Regions from separate parts of the Paenibacillus sp. Z3-2 genome, predicted to be linked through region 3. Evidence: riboswitches for the same ligand, from Rfam matches in the RefSeq annotation. Region 3 holds a riboswitch; each other region holds the start of a gene.
The links. Region 3 has a riboswitch for S-adenosylmethionine ahead of metA (homoserine O-acetyltransferase MetA). Riboswitches for the same ligand answer to the same signal wherever they lie in the genome.
Positions count from the first base shown of each region.

Region 1: another riboswitch for S-adenosylmethionine. It lies ahead of mmuP (S-methylmethionine permease); the one in region 3 lies ahead of metA (homoserine O-acetyltransferase MetA).
Region 2: another riboswitch for S-adenosylmethionine. It lies ahead of M1D71_RS24255 (methionine ABC transporter ATP-binding protein); the one in region 3 lies ahead of metA (homoserine O-acetyltransferase MetA).

Region 1 is NZ_CP096397.1:5,696,627-5,703,383, reverse strand. It holds gene M1D71_RS25650 (GerAB/ArcD/ProY family transporter) at 1-792, shown strand, start outside; gene M1D71_RS25645 (Ger(x)C family spore germination protein) at 789-1,988, shown strand; SAM riboswitch class I at 2,062-2,163, shown strand; gene mmuP (S-methylmethionine permease) at 2,254-3,666, shown strand; gene mmuM (homocysteine S-methyltransferase) at 3,644-4,687, shown strand; gene M1D71_RS25630 (DUF4097 family beta strand repeat-containing protein) at 4,780-5,511, opposite strand; gene M1D71_RS25625 (ABC transporter permease) at 5,662-6,757, opposite strand, start outside.
Region 2 is NZ_CP096397.1:5,416,889-5,423,645, forward strand. It holds gene M1D71_RS24245 (MetQ/NlpA family ABC transporter substrate-binding protein) at 111-950, opposite strand; gene M1D71_RS24250 (methionine ABC transporter permease) at 1,026-1,685, opposite strand; gene M1D71_RS24255 (methionine ABC transporter ATP-binding protein) at 1,687-2,721, opposite strand; SAM riboswitch class I at 2,848-2,989, opposite strand; gene M1D71_RS24260 (Cthe_2314 family HEPN domain-containing protein) at 3,132-3,848, opposite strand; gene M1D71_RS24265 (COX15/CtaA family protein) at 4,045-4,932, opposite strand; gene M1D71_RS24270 (thioredoxin family protein) at 5,358-5,702, opposite strand; gene M1D71_RS24275 (DUF2515 family protein) at 5,845-6,757, shown strand, end outside.
Region 3 is NZ_CP096397.1:1,877,896-1,884,652, forward strand. It holds gene M1D71_RS08410 (HRDC domain-containing protein) at 1-760, shown strand, start outside; gene corA (magnesium/cobalt transporter CorA) at 831-1,766, opposite strand; SAM riboswitch class I at 2,218-2,342, shown strand; gene metA (homoserine O-acetyltransferase MetA) at 2,584-3,501, shown strand; gene M1D71_RS08425 (PLP-dependent transferase) at 3,526-4,713, shown strand; gene M1D71_RS08430 (trans-sulfuration enzyme family protein) at 4,710-5,882, shown strand; gene mqnC (cyclic dehypoxanthinyl futalosine synthase) at 6,122-6,757, shown strand, end outside.

The DNA of each region.
Region 1 (6,757 bases), 2.8 Mb from region 3:
ATTCGGGTCATGGCTGAAGTGACAGGCATGTATTTGCTTGAGCGCACACCAACATGGGCCATCGTGATGGTGTTTATGTGGATTGGCATCTATTTGATCTCTGGCGGACTTGCTGTCATTGTGCGCGTATTTGAGATCATTTTGCCGATTACACTGATTATATTTGTGATTGAAATCTTGCTTAGTAATCAGTTATTTGAAATCGGCAATCTGAGGCCCGTACTCGGAGAGGGAGTCATGCCAGTTATCAAAGGATTGAAACCTTCGCTGCTGGCATATACGGGGTACGAAGTCATGTTTGTTATGACTGCTTATATGAAAAATCCAAAAAAAAGCAATGCCGCCATGAGCTGGGGCATGTTCATATCCACAATGATTTACCTAATTACGGTGGTGATGGTTGTAGGTAGTCTTTCTCTTGACGGGATTAAGACGCGGACTTGGCCAACGTTGGATTTGGTGAGAAGTTTTGAGATACAGGGTTTGATTTTCGAGCGTTTCGAATCCTTGCTACTGGTCATCTGGATAATGCAGATCTTCTCGAGCTTTACGATCACACACTATTGCGCTTCGGTGGGCATTCGCGACTTATTTCGTACGAAGAAGATCAAGGTCATTATGTATGCTCTTCTGCCGTTAATTTATCTGACGGCATTGATGCCCAAAACCGTGGATGAAACGTTTGCACTGGGTGATATGCTGGGCAATTCATCCGTACTTCTATTTGCCATTTTACCCCTGTTGCTGCTGATACTAAGTCTGGTTCGTAAAAAAGGAGGCAAACATGCATGATTCGTTTCCGTATGCTTTTACGTATAGCCTTTGTGTTGTGTGTTCTTTTGTTGATATCCGGATGCTGGAGCAGTCGGGAGGTAGAGGATCTAAGTGTCTATGTTGGTCTCGGGATCGATGTCGGAAAAGAAACGGAATTTGAGAAGAATATCGCCGCTCAGGGAGGAACGTATTCCAAGCAAAACAATATAACTGCTACGGTACAGATTGCTCCGGGCAGCTCCAGCAGCAAAAAAGGCGAACAGTCCGGATCACCTGGTTCTGGTAAGACTTCATATTCCAATGAACAGCTGACCGGAGATTCCTTGCTGCAAATCTTTCGTCAGTTTGCATTAAGACGAGATCGTCCGCTCATCGGACATCATCTGAAGGTCATCGTCATCTCCAAGGATATAGCCAAAAAGTATGGTCTGGACCAACTGCTGGATTTTGTACTTCGGGATAACGATATTCGTCCAAACTGTCTCGTTCTGATTAGTCATCATCGTGCCCTGGATGTGCTCACTTCGGAGGACCCTTCTCAAATTCCAGCATTTTATCTCACAAGCATTACCGACAATTCATACTTGTCCAACAAAATCCTGGACCCCGTTTTGCTCTCCAAATTAGATGCCCAAATGCAATCCGGTTCTAGCTTTTTACTTCAAAATGTACTGAGCAATGGAGAGGATAAGTTCTCTGGTGGCAGTATCTTTGATGGAAAAACGACCAAATTCCTCGGGGAACTCAGCCAAACCGATCTGGAAGGGCTATCGTGGATCAGACCTAAAGAAAAGGGAGGCGTATTGAAAACATACAACAAAGAGGGTTTCACCGTTGTATATGAAATGAAGAAGAAGAAAACAAAAGTGATTCCCAAGGTGGTTGGCAATGATATTTCATTCCACGTGAAAGTCGATTCCGAAGGCTGGTTGATGGAAGATTGGCGTGCTCCCGAAGAAGAGGAAAAGGGGGCCTATCTCAGGGAACTGGAAAAAGAATTTTCTGAATTGGCGGAACAACAGATCCGTCAAGTGTTATACAAACTTCAGCATACCTACAAAGTGGATGTTGCGGATTTTCGGGACAGCTTGCGTATTAAAGAACCTAAAACATGGAAGAAAGTCAAAGATGATTGGGATAACATTTTTAGTACCGTACCAATTACGTACGATGTGAAGACCACTATCACCAATCTCGGATCTTCTACCGAATAGCGAGGAGGGTGGCCAATTAGTATTAAAATGTTGACACATTCATGATAGATCGCTATATTTATAAAAAATCATTTTCTTATCCAGAGAGGTGGAGGGACTGGCCCTTAGAAGCCTCAGCAACAGATCTGAAGGATACTGTGCTAATTCCAGCGGGTGAAAGCCTGATAGATAGGAGCGTTTGTTTTTATTTGTCAGTAACGGCGCACTCTTTAGGAAGAGTGGGTCTTTTTTGTTTTTCTGGATGAAGAAGTAGGGAGCAACAGGTATGGATAACAACAACGACAAAGGACATTTTCAGCGGAAAATGCAGGCACGGCATGTGATCATGCTCTCTCTCGGTGGAGTGATTGGAACAGGATTATTCCTAAGCTCGGGTTACACGATTCAACAGGCGGGACCCCTGGGAACCATTCTGTCCTATCTGATCGGGGCGATCGTCGTATATCTGGTTATGCTCTGTCTCGGTGAACTGTCTGTTCATATGCCAGAGACGGGGGCATTTCATAGCTATGCTGCCAAATATATCGGACCAGCAACAGGCTACACGGTGGCCTGGTTGTACTGGTTAACCTGGACCGTTGCACTGGGTTCCGAATTCACAGCCGCCGGACTGCTGATGCAGCGCTGGTTCCCATCGGTCAACGTATGGATATGGAGTGCCATTTTTGCGTTGATGATTTTTCTGTTCAATGCATTAACAGTAAAATTATTCGCGGAATCCGAGTTCTGGTTCTCATCTGTGAAAGTAGTGACGATCGTAGTCTTTATAATTATCGGTGGCGCAGCCATGTTCGGGTTCATTCCGATGGCGGATGCTGAACCGGCTCCGTTTTTATCGAATATTACCGCATCCGGGTGGTTTCCCCATGGGGCTACAGCGATATTGATGACCATGCTTGCTGTAAACTTTGCATTCTCGGGCACCGAGTTAATCGGCATTGCTGCCGGGGAGACCGAGAACCCGGAGAAGACGATACCCAAAGCCATTCATACGACGCTCTGGCGTTTGGTTATTTTCTTCATCGGAACGATTGTTATCTTGTCTGCCTTGCTACCTATGTCGGATGCCAGTGTACTGCAAAGTCCATTTGTAGCAGTAATGGAACGAGTGGGTGTGCCGTATGCAGCAGACATTATGAACTTTGTTATTCTGACGGCGATTCTCTCTGCAGCCAATTCAGGCCTGTATGCTTCGTCACGGATGCTCTGGTCTCTGGCTGATAAACGAACGATCTCTCCATGGTTTGCCAAATTGACCAAACGCGGTGTGCCATTGAATGCACTCCTGATCAGTATGGTTGGTGGTGCGCTGGCCTTGCTGTCCAGCATCATTGCGCCAGGTACCGTGTATATTACACTGGTTTCTATTTCGGGTCTGGCTGTTGTTGCGGTATGGATGAGCATCAGCGCTTCCCAATACATGTTCCGCAGACAATATATCCGGGAAGGCCACGCGGTCAAAGATCTGGTGTACCGCACACCGCTATACCCGGCGGTACCGATTATTTCATTTATATTATGCCTGGCTTCATGCATAGGTATTGCCTTTGACCCGACACAGCGGATTGCGCTGTATTGTGGGATTCCATTTATCGCAGTGTGTTACGCAGCCTATTATCTGACAGAACGTGTGAATAAGAAAAGAGGACAAGTACATGACGCTAGCACAACAGAATAACCCCATAGAAGAGATCCTGCGTGAACATCCGGTCATGATTCTGGACGGAGCGCTGGCGACCGAACTTGAACAGCATGGATGTGATCTGGACGATCCGCTCTGGTCTGCTCGTGTATTAATTGAGAATCCGGATGTTATCGTTCAGGTTCATGCGGATTATTTTCGAGCAGGAGCCGACTGCGCGATTACATCCAGTTATCAAGCGACAGTGGATGGCTTCAGCAAGAGAGGAATCGGAGAGCAGGCAGCGTTGGACCTGATCCGCAAGACGGTGAAACTGGCTGCACAAGCGAGAGATGACGTATGGGCAGAAGTGCAGGACAGTATAGTTGAGAACACGGAAGTTAAACCGGAGGGCAATTCTTCCTTGTTGGATACGCAACAACAAACGCCTGTTGTCCCAGAGAAATGTGCCCTGGTTCGGCCGCGACCGCTCGTTGCCGCATCCGTTGGACCCTACGGTGCATACCTTGCTGATGGATCGGAGTACATTGGTCATTACGGCGTCACAGATGAGACCTTGGCTGAATTCCATCGTCCGCGTATAGCGGCGTTGCTTGAAGCGGGTGCTGATATTCTGGCATTGGAGACCATTCCATCCTTGCAGGAAGCACAGGTGCTGGTTGATTTGCTGAAGGAGTTTCCTCATGCATATGCCTGGTTATCTTTTTCTTTAAAAGACGGGACAAGCATCAGCGAGGGCACAGCGCTTGAGTTATGTGCACAGACGTTTGGTTCCGAGCCACAGATTGCGGCGATTGGCCTGAACTGTGCTCCCATGGAAGTGGTGACAGAAGCCGTAAGTATTCTTAGCCGTGCCAGCGACAAACCTGTTATTGTGTATCCGAACTCGGGAGAAGTATACGATGCAGCAACGAAGACGTGGAGTGGACAGGGTACATGTGGCAGTATGAGTGATGCTTCGGAGGCATGGGTTGCTGCGGGTGCAAAAATCATTGGCGGCTGTTGCCGTACTACGCCACATCAGATTGGCGAACTTGCGAAGAAGTGGCGGAGCTGAAGGATATACCCAGCCAAGCCAGACCTACATGGAAAAGCCCTTTCGTATCTTATAAAGGATACGAAAGGGCTTTTTGGGTACTTTTTTTATAATTACTTATTCTCTACCTTAATGGTTCCTACAGATGTGCTCAAGGAAAGCAGAGGTCCACCGCCGTTGATATCACTCTTTCCCCTCGAAGCACCCGAGACCTTGCCCAGATCCGTTTCCGCTTTTAGTGTGTAAGCCAGATTGGAAGGCAGCAGGGCAGTGATGGTACCCAACTCAGTTGAAGCTTTGAGCTGGCTTCCATCGTGCAGCTGATTCAGATCAAGACGGATGGTACCTGCATCGGATTTGATGCTGGATTTGCCTTGGACTTGAATGTTGTTAAGATCAATGGAGCCTGTGTTATTGGCAAGCTCATAGCTTCCTGTTAAACCTGCAAGTGAAATATTGCCAACTTCTGTAGAAATCTCATATTCAACGATATTGGCCGGAGCCTCAATCACATAGTTTACGATGAAATGGGAATTCCCTATATTTTTGTCGGCCCATGACCAAAGATCGGTTCCCGTTTTATCCTTGGGATGGATCTCAACGGTGGTTGTGTTCCCCTTGGTCGTTAAGGAGACTTCGGCGTTTTGAGCCAGTTCCTCCAATGTGGATTCACCGGTACGATTGTTCAAAGCCTGAATGTACGTACGGACTTGAAGTTCACCATCTTCACTGTTCCGCACCTCGATATTTCCTACAGGATGATCAACAACCAAAAGACTGGATGCGGATTTCTCACTGACTTGATCAAGTTCCTTATCTATAGCATTATTGCTAATCAGCTTCATCCATTGGGACTCGGCGCCTTGGGCATTTCCGCTCTCTGATGAGGAGTTGAGAGGATTATTCGTACAGGCCGCAAGTAAGCCAACGGAGCCTAGGGCGGCGACCAGAAGCTTTTGTATACGCTGTGCATGAGCACTCCTTCTTTCTACATGTTATTCGACAACAAGAATACGCGGCGATGCCTGACGAATCACCTTGGACGATACCCAGGATCCTAGCGCTGCGGCAAGAATACTCAGACAAGCAAAGAGTATAATGCCTCCCCAGTTCAGAATGAGAGGAATCTGTACGATACCGTATCCCGATAGGACTTTTTCAAGTAACAGGGGGAGAAGGTATACGCCTACAATGACTCCAAGCATTGAACCAATCAGAGCTAATGCAACTACTCCAGTAGCAATGGAGAAACGGATTTTTCCAGATGTCATTCCAATCGACTTATATATGCCATACGTCTTGCTCTCTTTGCGAATACTGATCCGGCAGGTGCTGAAGATAATGATAAATGTAACCAAAATGAACAGCAGACCAATTAGAGCCATGGGGTACACAAAAATGCTTGCAGCTTCTGCATAAACAGAATCCAGCAGCGTTTTTTGCGTGACGATGGAAGCAGAGTCTTTGAACCGCCCATTCAATTGGTTAGCAATGGCTCCTGCCTGTGAAGGATCGTTGACATTGATAAACGCGACATTTACATCTCCGTAATCCGGATTCACGCTTCGAACCGCTTGAGCTGTGATTCTTCCGGATACCGACATGTCGGAGATGGCCTGATAGATGCCCGAAATCATGAACGTGCGCTTCTCTCCTTCAATGTAGAGATCAATGAGATCTCCCATATCCTTGTTTAACATCTTGGCAACACTAACCCCGATTGAAATTTCATTTTCGAGTTCCGGATTGTTTCCTCTCAACGTCTCAAAACCAAGATCTTGATAGCTTCCATCCAGTACTCTTAGATAAAGACTGGTAGACTGGCTGGCCACGTCGGTTGAATCATCGGGAAGGATAACTCCGGTGATGTTCCCTTGCCAGCCCACATTTTTGATGCGAGGATCTTCTTCCAATACGTTCTGCAGCTCTGCTCTCGGAAACGTAGTTTTGTTTACAAAGACTGCGGCAATGTTAGCATTGTCATAACCCCATTTGGCCGCCGTCTGATAGATTCCGGTAATGCTGGTCAGTACAACATACCCGAGGACAAGTACGGAAGCAGCCATCGTTGTTAGCAATAACATCAGAACC
Region 2 (6,757 bases), 3.1 Mb from region 3:
TCCTACGTCATCACAGATGATGAAACATAAAAAGCCGTAAGTCTCTTCTAGAGAGACTTACGGCTTTTGCTCACAAGCTTCACATATTTCATTTCATACATTCCGTAATATTATTCAGTTGCAGGTTCAACTGCACCTTGGTAACGTTCTTTGATAAATGTTTTAACTTCTTCGGAGTGCAGTGCAGCAGCCAGTTTTTGGATTGCATCTGCATCTTTATTATCCTCACGGGAAACGAGGATGTTTGCATAGGGGTTACCTTGCAGATCTTCAATAAGCAAAGCATCTTTTTCAGGGTTAAGATTGGCTTCCAATGCATAGTTAGCGTTGATAAATACCAGATCCGCTTCATCCAATTGACGAGGCATCATGGCTGCATCCAGCTCGATAATATCCAAGTTTTTTGGATTTGCTGTAATATCCTGAATCGTCGATGTAATATTTGTGTTGTCTTTCAGGGTAATGACGCCTTCCTTCGCAAGCAACAACAGTGCACGTCCACCATTGGATGGATCATTCGGAATTGCTACTTTTGCGCCATCTGCCAATTCATCCAAAGACTTAATCATTTTGGAGTATCCACCAAAAGGTTCAACATGAACAGGAGTTACAGTAACGAGGTTGAAACCACGTTCTTTATTCTCGGTGTCCAGGTACGGCTGATGCTGGAAGAAGTTTGCATCCAACTTTTCGTCAGCCAGTTGCTGGTTGGGTTGAACATAATCATTAAACGTAACCACTTGTAAACGAATACCTTGTGCTTCCAGCTCAGGCTTGATGCTTTCCAGAATCTCTGCGTGTGGTGTAGGTGAAGCTCCCACTTTCAATTCTACTGTACGCGGAGCTCCTCCTTCATTGTCTGCGCCGCTGTCGGCGTCCTTGTTGTTTCCGCACGCGGCAAGAACCGCAATCAGCATAAGACTAAGTAGAGCAAAAGACCATTTTTTCATGTGTAAAACCCCTTCTCTAATCATTTTTTTCATGTGGCGTCCGCAAGAATGCATATCCATCATGTTATCTATGTGTTATTTCCTGGTGAAAAATGTAACCAAGCGATCTCCAGCCATCTGGAGAATTTGCACTAGAATAATCATCGACACTACGGATATGATCATAATTTCATTTTGATACCGATAATACCCATAGTTAATTGCCAGCGTTCCCAGGCCTCCACCACCAACCATACCCGCCATCGCCGTATACGAGACAAGCGTAACGATAGTGATGGTTATTCCAGCAAGCAGACCAGGAAGTGCCTCAGGCAACAGTACCCGTCTTACAATCTGTCCGGTCGATGCACCCATCGCCTGTGCTGCTTCAATGACACCACGATCCACTTCACGCATTGTTGTCTCTACCAGTCGAGCGAAGTAAGGAGCTGCTGAAATAACTAAAGGTGGGATAACACCAAGCACCCCTGTAGCTGTACCGACGAGTGAACGAGTGAATGGAATAAGAGCGACAATCAATATAATAAATGGGATCGATCGCAAAATATTAACAATCAGGGACAGTATAATGTATACCACCCGTGATTTGGTTGAAGCAGATCGGGCTGTCATGAACAGCAGCACCCCGAGTGGTAAACCAAAGATTACGGTAAACAAGCCTGATACACCCAAAATTTGCAGTGTCTCAATGGAAGCTTTACCAACCTCTTCCCAGCGAACTGTAGAAAAATCCATGTTAACGTAGCACCTCCACATCAAGTCCCTCTGCGGTTAATTCTGATATCGTCCGGTCAATCGCATGGGTATCGCCTTCGAACCGAACGGTCAGCTGCCCATAAGGAACCTGTTTGATCGTAGAGATCGTACCCTGCAGGATCGCAAAATCCACTCCCGTTTTACGTACCGTTCTGGACAAAATCGCTTCATACGTTTTGTTACCCAGAAAGGATATCTTCACAAGTTTGGAAGCAGCACCTGCCTGTAATTTCAAGCCTGCATTCGCCAAAGCAGTCTCTTCAAGGGCAAGTCCAACTTCATGATCACGCATCATAAAGTCCCGCGTAATGGCATGCTGCGGCTTCAGGAATACTTCGGTTACAGGTCCCTGTTCCACTATGCCGCCTTGATGAATGACAGCCACCTTGTCACAGATATTCTGGATGACGTGCATCTCATGTGTAATCAGCACAATCGTCAGGTTGTACTTTTCATTAATGTCGAGCAATAACTTTAGAATCGAATTTGTCGTCTGCGGATCAAGTGCCGAGGTGGCCTCATCACATAGGAGTACATTCGGATCACTGGCGAGTGCTCTTGCAATCCCTACACGCTGTTTCTGTCCACCCGATAATTGAGCCGGATATTTGCTGCTATGGTGCTCCAGACCAACCAGAGCGAGCATTTCCTTCACTTTGCGATCAATTGCTTCCTTGGGCGTATTCACAAGCTTTAACGGAAAAGCTACATTATCATACACCGTTGCCGAGGATAACAGATTAAAGTGTTGAAAAATCATCCCGATCTTGCGTCTCTGTTGCTGCAATTCGGTTTTGTTCAGTTCAGTCAGGTTGATCCCGTCTACCCATACTTCACCCTCCGTAGGGCGCTCCAACAAATTAATGCAACGGATCAGTGTACTTTTTCCCGCTCCAGAATGGCCGATCACTCCGTAGATTTCACCCTTTTGGATGCTCAAATTCAGCTCGGATAGTGCCGTTGTAGATTTTGCCCCTTTGCCGTACGTTTTCGTTAAACCTTTTAATTCAATCAATCGCACTTGCCCCTTTCCAACCACCTACATGTATCTTTACCCGATCTAAAGGAAAACTCCCCTATACATACAAAAAAAGAGCCCTTTGCAGATACAAAGAGGGCTCTTTACGTGAAAGAATATACCTTCTCATCTGCCAAAATCGTGTCTTGCACCATTTTGTAGGAATTAGCACCTAACATCTATAACGAATGACACATGTGTCATGTCGTTACAAATCGGTTGCCGGGCTTCATCGGGCCTGTCCCTCCGCCGCTCTCGATAAGAAATATGCTGTTGTATGTTGTAGGATTCTATAAGTTCATGTAGTTTATGCATTATAATGTGAACGTAACTTCTAACTTCTGAAATATCAGTTATATCCGTGTAACATCGATTGAAACTCAGTATATTCCAAGTATTCCGATTTGTCAAAGGCAATTATTTCTTAGCCATATTTTATTGATATAGCTATAAGAGGCTGTTAACGTTTCACAGACCATATCCACGCCCTGACGCATTTCCTGCACATGTTGATTCAGATCCTCCAATTTCACTTTACCTTGCAACGTCTGATGTAACTGCCACAGATCATCGTGCATTTCGGAGTTCATGTAGTGAATTTCCATATTACGTCGTTTGCGCAGCTTGCTCATCGGCTCACGATAAGAGTCCTTGATCTGAATCAATCGCAGGGCAAGATCATGATGCTCCCTCGCAAAGTCGAACTGTCTTAACACGGTAAAATAAGAAAAATGCGCTTTTGTATTTGAAGTATTCAGCTGGAATATCTCATTCAATACGGTGCCGACTTTATCCAGAATGGCAAAGCAGCGAATGAAGCCATCTTTGTAAAAATAAACATACCGAGCATACTCAGCTTTCTCGGCTAGCGTCATATCGTCCGTCGAACCTGCAACGACCTTTTGTCGAAAATGAGCAGCAGCGAAGCAGCTTTGCTCCAGTTCATCCAGGGAAGAGATAAGCCCCTGGGTCCACACATACAGTTTCCGATAGTCGTGAGTAGGATCATGGTCCACATGCATTTGTCGCTGAAACAGCTCAAGTGTATGCGCCATGGACTCCATTGCTTCTTTCAGCAAACCTTCGTTTACACGTGGCTTTTCTCCCAGCAACGTTCGCAGCATATATAACCTCCTCTTTCCACTCTGCTGATCCATAAAGGTTCATCATATAAACATAATCATTCCGAGTAAACATGTAAACGCTGCATGCCATAGGTTGCCCTGATCCCCCTGACATCAAACAAAGTCCACCTGTCCAATGATGTACATCACTGGATGGTGGACTTTCAATATTGAGCCCAAAGACCAAGAAATGGATCTAGAAACGATTAACCGGGCGATGCAGCTTGTACACCAGGAAACTCATATACGTTAAGATCCCGAACAGTATGGCGATGTCCAGCATATGGGCAAGAGCTACGAACATGTATACTTCCGGACGGCTCATCGTCACCATCATGAAAATACCGATGACCACTTGCATCAGAATCAAAACAACAGATACAACGCCAAGAGTACGCATTTCCTTGTTATCCGGATGATTACGATACGCGAAGTGACCCAGAATTGCAATAACAATCACTAAAGACGCAGCTGCTGCACGGTGAGCAAAAGCAACCGCTACCCCGCCTGAAAGCTCAGGAATAATCTGCCCGTTACAGAGCGGAAATCCGGAACAACCACCGGCAGAATCCGTGTGACTCACAAATGCGCCTGTGTATACCACGAGATACGTATAGATCGTGGAGAACCAGACCAGATTTCTGAATTTTTTACTGACCCGAGGATATTTATTCAGACGCTCCAATCCACCATCTTTTGCTTCCTGCCTTATGCCCAATGCCATCATAAGCGAACTGGCAAAGGCAATCAGCGCAAAGCCGAAATGAAGTGCCATAACTGCTGAAGATTGGGAGAAAACGACGGCAAAAGCCCCCATGATTCCTTGGACAATAACAAATATCAGGGTTAAGAAAGAAAACAATTGCAGGTCACGGCGTGACTTGCCGAACCGCAGAAAAGCAACAAACGAGGCAATGGACAACAGTCCAGCCAGTGCGCTTACAGCGCGGTGGGAATATTCAATAAGTGAAGCCACAGTATGTGCGGGAACGAGTTTTCCGTTACATAAAGGCCATTCCGTTCCGCAGCCAAGGCCCGATTCCGTTTTGGTTACGATGCCTCCACCAAATGTGGCCAGAAACATGACAAGACAGGTTAATACGGTTAACCATTTAAACAAAGTTAAGTGCTTCAATTTTTCTCACCCGCTGTTGGTTTAAGATGGCGAAGAATATTCTCCGCTTGTTTCGGTACTTTGACACTTATTTCACAACTAAATTCATTATACCGGATAAAATGTTCATTGACGTCGCGCTTTGTGACAAAATGTTAACGTCTGGTGAAATAATGACCGATAGGTCATCGGAAGATATGTATAAATAGGTACTTCACCGTTTCCAACAATGAACGGTAGACATACAAACGCCATTTCCCTATTTCAAGAGAAATGGCGTTCTTTTTAGTCTACCCTTTTACAACTTGAACAATCTCCGGAGATAACAGCGATCGGAAGGTTATTCTGTCATCGGAGTGTCTGTGTAAATATTCATTTATCGAACTTATATAATATTATTTATGGATCGTGTTGTACACCTCAACTGCGCGATCCAGGAACTGCTCAATCTCTTCTCTCGACTTGCGTAGCTTGTTCACGTACCGCACCAGTTCCCGACCATCGGCATACGCCACAAAGCTCGGAATGCCAAGAATATTCTGCTCTTCACTAACGGTTCCAACCTGATCCACGTCGACCTCAACCAAAGTCAGTTCACGTGCATATTTCTCTTCAACTTCAGGCATAAACGGATCGATGTATTTGCAGTCACCACACCAGTCTGCCTTGAATACGGCAATCGTCAGGCGTGGGGATTGGATGGCTACATCAAAAGCCGGTTTGGAAGTAATCTGTTCCATTCGGTTCATCTCCCTTTCTGTACCTTGTCTTACCCTAAGTGAAGCAAATTGGGGAGTGGAAGTCAAATAATAAGCGCATACTTAGAATAAACCACATGGTCTGTGAAATTAAACCCAGAACATCATGAAAGGATGTCATATCATGACTTCCACCAGAACCGATTCTTCCAGCGAACACCGTAACGGGTCCTTCCTGCAGATAGTCCGTTCCATTCCGGGAGCTGCCCGGGAAATCTGGCGTGGCAAACAGGCGGCATGGCAAGCTTCAGCACAGCTTCGCCACCCATTGCGTGAGATCGAATGGGATACAGATACGGCAGCTGCCCTACAGGCTGAGGTGGAGCGTTTGTTACCTGCGAGCGGCAAGTCTTTTGCACGCACTGATCAGGTTCAAAGTGCACTCGTATGCGAAGAAGATTGCATCATTCTGGAAGAGATTAAGACACTGACCCAAGAGCATAATCGGAGTAATATCACTCGCACGGCTGCCTATCTGGAATGTTATGAGCAATATCCCGAACTGCATTGGGCTCTGCTAGCTCATATGGTTTCTCGCAACGGCGGATATCACATGACCGATCTTCAGAGTGACTTGATGCATAATCTACAGAATCCAAGCGATCGTGGGCATATGTATCGACTGTTAGAACGGTGCAATGCACTCATTTTTCAGGATGCATATCCCCAGCTTCTGCTGTATATGAACAGTCGCCGGATCGGACGAAGCTGTTTCCATCTCTTATCACACTTTCACGTATCGGCGTTCATGACGCCGTTTTGGGAACGCTTTTGGCTGGAACGGTGCAGTTCACTGTTAAGTGTGGCATTAATTATTAATGAGCAGAACTATATCGAAAGCCGGGTGGTGCAGCATCCTTATTTTCAAAAAGAAGTACTCTCCAAACCCGCATTCCATCTGCATAATCTGGCCGGTCTGAATCATATCGTCTTCCCTCTTGGACGGGAAGCAGGGCTCGCAGGGCGAGTGATTGAACATTTTGGCAAGCTGGATGAGCGAATTATGTTTGGCAAAGGCCTATATGCCCTGTTGTTCG
Region 3 (6,757 bases):
TCACGAGAATGATGATCTGAAATCACGCAGTTATGGTGGTCAGCGACTCCATTGCTACAGTGAACTATACGGCAATGAGCAGTTATATACGGATCTGTGCACGTGGCGCAGGAAGAGAGCTGTATCTGACCGGAAGGCACCCTATTTTATTGCAACGAACCGTCTGCTGCGTTTGATCAGTGCCTTTGTTCCGCAATCGATGGATGAACTCATGCAACTGCCTGGCGTAGGGGAGAGCAAAGCGACCGAGTATGGTACGGAGTGGATGGAGATTACGAATGGATTGGAGCGTTCAACAACGTTCCCGCTGGATTGGGTATACACAGCTCTGAAGGAAGAAGAATATGAAAGCTGGTTATACAAGCAGAGAGAGCAGAAGTACAAGCAGGAACTCGATAGGTTCACCACGCGTAAGCAGGTGCTTGAGGGCATGAAGGACGGGCATACGTTAGAAGAGATTGTTAATCGATCCGGATTATCTCGACGCGAATTGATTGAGCTGTTGGAGACACTGGATCTCGAAGGTTATGACACCGATTGTCTTCTGGATGTGGAGCTGGCAGTTATGCCAGAGAACGAACAAGAGGCCGTATGGAGTGCATATGAGGAGCTGGGAGATACGTTCTTGAAGCCGGTATTACATAAGGTGTATGGAGGAGAGAAGCCCGACGGAGGAAGTCTGGAGCAGGTCTATGAAAGACTGCGCATGATTCGAATCCGCTTTCGTCGGCACGCAGAGACAGAGCAGCATGTTGGTTAATGATCGGAAATGAAAAAAGACGAGGCGTTTCTCCCGGAGGAGCGCTTCGTCTTCGTTATTTCATACGAGTTCATACCCAGTCTTTTTTGCGGAAAATAAAGAACATGCTCAGGCCCAGCGTTACCATCAGGCCAATCACAACAAAATAGCTGTATTTCCAGTTAAGTTCTGGCATATTCGTAAAGTTCATGCCGTATATACCGGTAATGACCGTCAGCGGCATGAAGACCGTAGTAATGGCGGTAAACACACGCATGATCTCATTCGCCCGGTTCGCAATACTGGATTGATAGGCTTCTCGCAAGTTACCCATCAGGTCGCGGTAGGTTTCAAAGGTTTCAGATATTTTTACGGCATTCTCATAGATGTCACTGAAATATTTTTGAAGTTGATCATCAATGAGACGCAGATCTTTTTTGTTAAGGGTGTTAATGACCTCTTTCTGAGGTCCGAGCACTTTTTTCAGCCACAGAATCTCACTGCGTAGCCCGATGATTTCATTCAGATGAGACTTTTTGGTGTGCATCAGAATATCTTCCTCAAGCTTCTCGATCCGAGCTTCAATTCGGTCACCTACGGTGAAATAATTATCAACAATCAAGTCAACCAGCAGGTACAGCAGACGATCGGGTGTACTGATTTCCTGTTCCCACAGGATGGGTTTCAATGTGCGCAATTCGCTGACCTTCTGTTTCGTAACACTTATAATGAAATGTCTGCCGAGGAACAGGTTGACCGCACGTAGAAATATCTCTTCATCATCAAAACGAATGCTATTAATCACAATAAAATAATGGTTCTCATATATCTCAATTTTCGGACGTTGTTCTTCGTCACTGAGACAGTCTTCCACAGCCAGATCATGCATTAAGAAGAGCGGTTGAAGTACCGCCAAATCGTCTACATCCGCATCAATCCAGTAAAATCCTTCCGCTGGTGGAGTCAGCGCCTGCTGAATGTCGTCCACCGGAATAAATACACCGTTGTTAACCAACCGGATTTTCATCGTTAATCTACTCCTTCTGCACCCGCCAACCTGGCGGATATTATCATTATGGGCGCAAAAAGAACAAATCAGCCGGTCGGCAGCGGAGCCTGGAGATCAGGGCTGCGTTCACTTTATAATCAAACGGAAGTTACGTCCCGCTGCCGGCATGCTGATGTCAATTCTCTATGCAGTTTGTCGGAATTCGGCTGCCAGTCAGGCCTCGGGTCGCCATCCATTTAATATGTCACCTCTCACATAAGGGTTTATAACACCTTGTTTAGTATACCGCTGGTACAAGGTGCTTTCAAGCGCAAAAATGTGTCTATTTCGCGCTCTGAGGCAGTGTATGACAACGAATGATGAACGGTTCCGATCTGGAAAGCAGACATTGAACTGCAACTTGACGTGAGGGCATTAATGTAATAAAGTAGACGGTGAACCATATTAAATTACAATCAAATACAGCGAAATCTTATCAAGAGTAGGTGGAGGGACTGGCCCGATGAAACCCGGCAACCGGCGGTATACCGCACGGTGCTAATTCTTGCAGCGACCAAGTGCCCAAGTGGCACTGTTGTAACTGAGAGATGAGAGAGGCGCATATCTATTTACATATGACCTTTCTCGAAATCCGAGGAAGGTCTTTGTCGTATGCCCCGACTTCTCAGCAGTGATTTTCGCTAAGGAACTTGAGGTTGTCTGTAACTTTCTTTGGATGGACTTGTAATCCAACATATGTAGACAAACTCATGGCAGCCTATAACTGCATTGATGTGGACACATCAAGCCAGCGGTAGCTGCATCTATCAATGCACAAGGAGGAGTTAGACTTACCATGCCAATCAAAATACCTGATACTCTGCCAGCAAAAGAAGTACTTGAAGGAGAGAATATCTTCGTCATGGATGAAACTTCTGCATACCAGCAGGATATTCGTCCACTCCGTATCGCTATATTAAACCTGATGCCCACAAAGGAAACGACGGAAACACAATTGCTTCGTCTGGTAGGAAATACGCCCATTCAGGTGGATGTCGTTCTGGTACATCCCAAATCCCATACCTCGAAGAATACGTCTCAGGAATATTTGGATTTGTTCTATAAAACGTTCGATGAGATTGAGCACCGCCGCTTTGATGGAATGATTATCACGGGTGCTCCTGTGGAGCAGATGGATTTCGAAGACGTGAACTATTGGAATGAAATCCAGGAGATTTTCGAATGGACCAAAACCAATGTGACATCAACCCTGCACATATGTTGGGCCTCCCAAGCTGGTTTATACCACCATTTTGACGTACCCAAGGTTGCACTTGATGAAAAGTGTTTTGGCGTTTTCCCGCACACCATCAACAAACCCCATGTTCCGTTGCTGCGTGGATTCGATGAAGTATTCAATGTTCCGCATTCCCGTCATACGGAAGTGCGACGTGAAGATATTGAAAAGAACGAGAAGTTAGAGATCTTGGCTGAATCCGAGGAAGCGGGTATCTTCCTGGTTGCTACCAAAGATGGCAAACAGATTTTTGCCACAGGGCATGCCGAGTATGATCCCTTCTCATTAAAGTGGGAGTATGACCGGGATGTAGCGAAAGGGTTGGATATCGCGCTGCCTAGGCATTATTATCCGAATGACGATCCTTCCCGTGTGCCACCAGCTACTTGGCGCGCTCATGCCAACTTATTATTCTCTAATTGGCTTAATTACTATGTGTATCAGGAAACACCTTACGATATTGGCCCGCAAATCTAATCGAGACCACAGGAGGATGCAGCAATGGAAGACAACAACAAGTTGAAAATCGAAAGCCGCTTAGCACAAATTGGGTCCATCAATGAACCGGTAACAGGCGCCATTAACTTTCCGATCTATCAATCCACTGCGTTTCGCCACCCGAAGCTTGGACAAAGCACGGGATTTGATTATATTCGTACAACCAATCCAACCCGCAAAGTGTTGGAAGAAGCAGCTGCAGCGCTGGAATCCGGTGACGCAGGATTTGCCTGTAGCTCAGGCATGGCCGCGCTGCAAACCATCTTTGCCATGTTTGGTCAGGGAGATCATCTGATTGTATCGCTGGATCTGTATGGCGGAACCTATCGTCTGCTTGAACGCATCTTGTCCCGTTTTGGCGTAACCGCAAGTTATGTGGACACGAATGATCTTGCAGCACTGGAGAATGTTCGTCAGCCGAATACCAAAGCTGTATTCATTGAGACACCAACGAATCCGCTGATGATGATTACAGATGTAGAAGCCGTCGCTTCCTGGGCGAAAAGTTACAACCTGTTGACCATTGTTGACAACACGTTGCTCACTCCATTTTTCCAACGTCCGATTGAACTGGGTGCCGATATCATCATTCATAGTGCTACCAAATATCTGGGCGGACACAATGATGTACTGGCCGGATTAATTATAACCAAGGGTGAGGCATTATCCGCGGAAATGGCTTTCCTGCATAATTCCATTGGAGCTGTATTGTCTCCAAGTGACTCTTATCAGTTGATGAAAGGCATGAAAACGCTAGCTCTTCGCATGGAGCGTCATCAGCACAATGCACTTACCATTGCCAAATACTTGCTTGAGCATCCAGCGGTGGTTGAAGTGTATCATCCAGGCCTGTCAGATCATCCGGGTTATGAAATACAGAACAAACAATCCACCGGTAACACAGGTATCTTCTCTTTCAAAGTGAAGGATGCTCGTTATGTTGAACCTTTGCTGCGTCATATCAAACTTATTGCCTTTGCCGAAAGTCTCGGCGGAGTGGAATCACTCATGACCTACCCGGCAGTACAAACTCATGCGGATATACCGCTTGAAATTCGTGACGCCGTAGGTGTGGATGACCGACTGCTCCGGTTCTCCGTAGGTATTGAACATTCGGATGATCTGATTGCAGATCTCGGCAATGCGCTGACAGCTGCACAACAGGAAGTTGAAGGAGGCGTGCACTCATGAGTGAGTCCAACAACAAGCCGAATTCCGAGTTGAAATTTGATACGAAGTTGCTCCATTTCGGCGACGAGATCGACAAAACGACTGGGGCCTCCAGTGTGCCGATCTATCAAGCATCCACATTCCATCATTTTGATATTTTCAATCCGCCTCAACATGATTACAGTCGCTCGGGTAATCCGACACGTCAGGCATTGGAAGATTACATCACACTGCTGGAAGGTGGAGCACGAGGATTCGCCTATTCATCCGGAATGGCTGCGATCTCCAGCGTGTTCATGATGTTCTCGGCAGGGGATCACATGATTGTAACGGAAGACGTATATGGAGGTACGTATCGTTTGCTTACTTCCATATTGAGTCGTATGCAGATCGAGACGACCTTTGTAGATATGACCAATATAGATGAAGTAAAAGCGGCGCTCAAACCGAACACCAAGGCAGTTTATATGGAAACACCGTCTAACCCGACCCTGCGAATTACGGATATCGCTGCCGTAACTGACTGGTCGAAGGAACATGACCTGATTACGATTCTGGATAACACCTTTATGACACCGTACTATCAGCGTCCAATTGAGCTTGGTGTGGATATCGTCGTACATAGTGCTACCAAGTTTCTCGGGGGTCACAGTGATGTATTGGCAGGGTTAGCCGTTGCTCGCACGGAATCACTTGGCGTACAGCTGAAACAGTTACAAAATGGACTCGGAACGGTACTCGGGGCACAAGAATCATGGCTTCTGATGCGCGGGATGAAAACCTTGGGGGCTCGCATGGCTCACAGTGAACAGAGCACAGCCAAACTGGCCGCATGGCTTAATGAGCGTAGTGATATTGCCGCTGTCTTTTATCCGGGGTTGCAGGATCATCCGGGCCGCGAGGCACATGAGCGCCAGTCAACAGGTTATGGAGCTGTCGTTTCGTTTGACGTCGGTTCAGGGGATCGAGCAAAAGCAGTTCTTAACCAGGTGAAGTTACCCATTGTGGCTGTAAGCTTGGGAGCTGTAGAGAGCATCCTGTCTTACCCAGCGATGATGTCTCATGCGGCAATGCCGGCTGAGGTTCGCCGTGACCGTGGCATTACAGATGGATTACTTCGTTTCTCGGTAGGTCTGGAAGACATCGATGATCTGATTGCCGATTTGGAACAAGCACTTCAGGAATCCTAGAAAAGTGGTACCGAAATACGTCTATGCATATCATTTAATATCAAATTAATTGGATTTCATATGTAAAAATTTTTATTTATTTTTAAAGCACCTGTTCATAAGGTGCTTTTTTTCACATGTAACCTGTGTTACGATATGTGGAGTACAGAAATACGATGTTGCCACCAGAACTTGCTTCTCTTGAACAAGTTGGGACGGATCGTTATATAATTTCTCTTCATGAGGGAGGCTTTTTTACGATGAGTACGGTAGACCGTATCTTAGATAAAGCCCTTCGGGGCGAACGTTTAGACTTGGAAGACACGATTCAGCTATTCGAATCGAATGAAGTGGACAAAATCGGGGCAGCTGCTAATGTCATTATGAAACGCATGCACCCTGAACCATACAGAACATTTGTAATAGGGCGTAACGTCAACTACACGAACGTGTGTGATGTGTACTGCCGTTTTTGTGCTTTTTACCGCAGACCTGGTTCGGAGGAAGGATATGTACTTCCAGACGAAGTCATTTTTCAGAAAATTCAGGAAACAGAAGATGTGAATGGTACCGAGATTCTGATGCAAGGCGGAACGAATCCGAATTTGCCTTTCAGCTATTACACAGACCTGTTGAAAGCCATCAAGGAGCGTTTCCCGAACATCACGATGCACTCTTTCTCACCAGCTGAGATTATGAAAATGGTTGAAGTATCCGATGGGCTTACATTGGAAGAGGTTGTTCGTGCTATACATGAAGCTGGACTGGATTCCTTGCCTGGCGGCGGTGCTGAAATTCTGGATGACCGCACACGTCGGAAGATCAGCCGTTTGAAAGGTTCATGGCGGGATTGGATGGACGTTATGCAAACGGCACACCGAATCGGTATGAACACC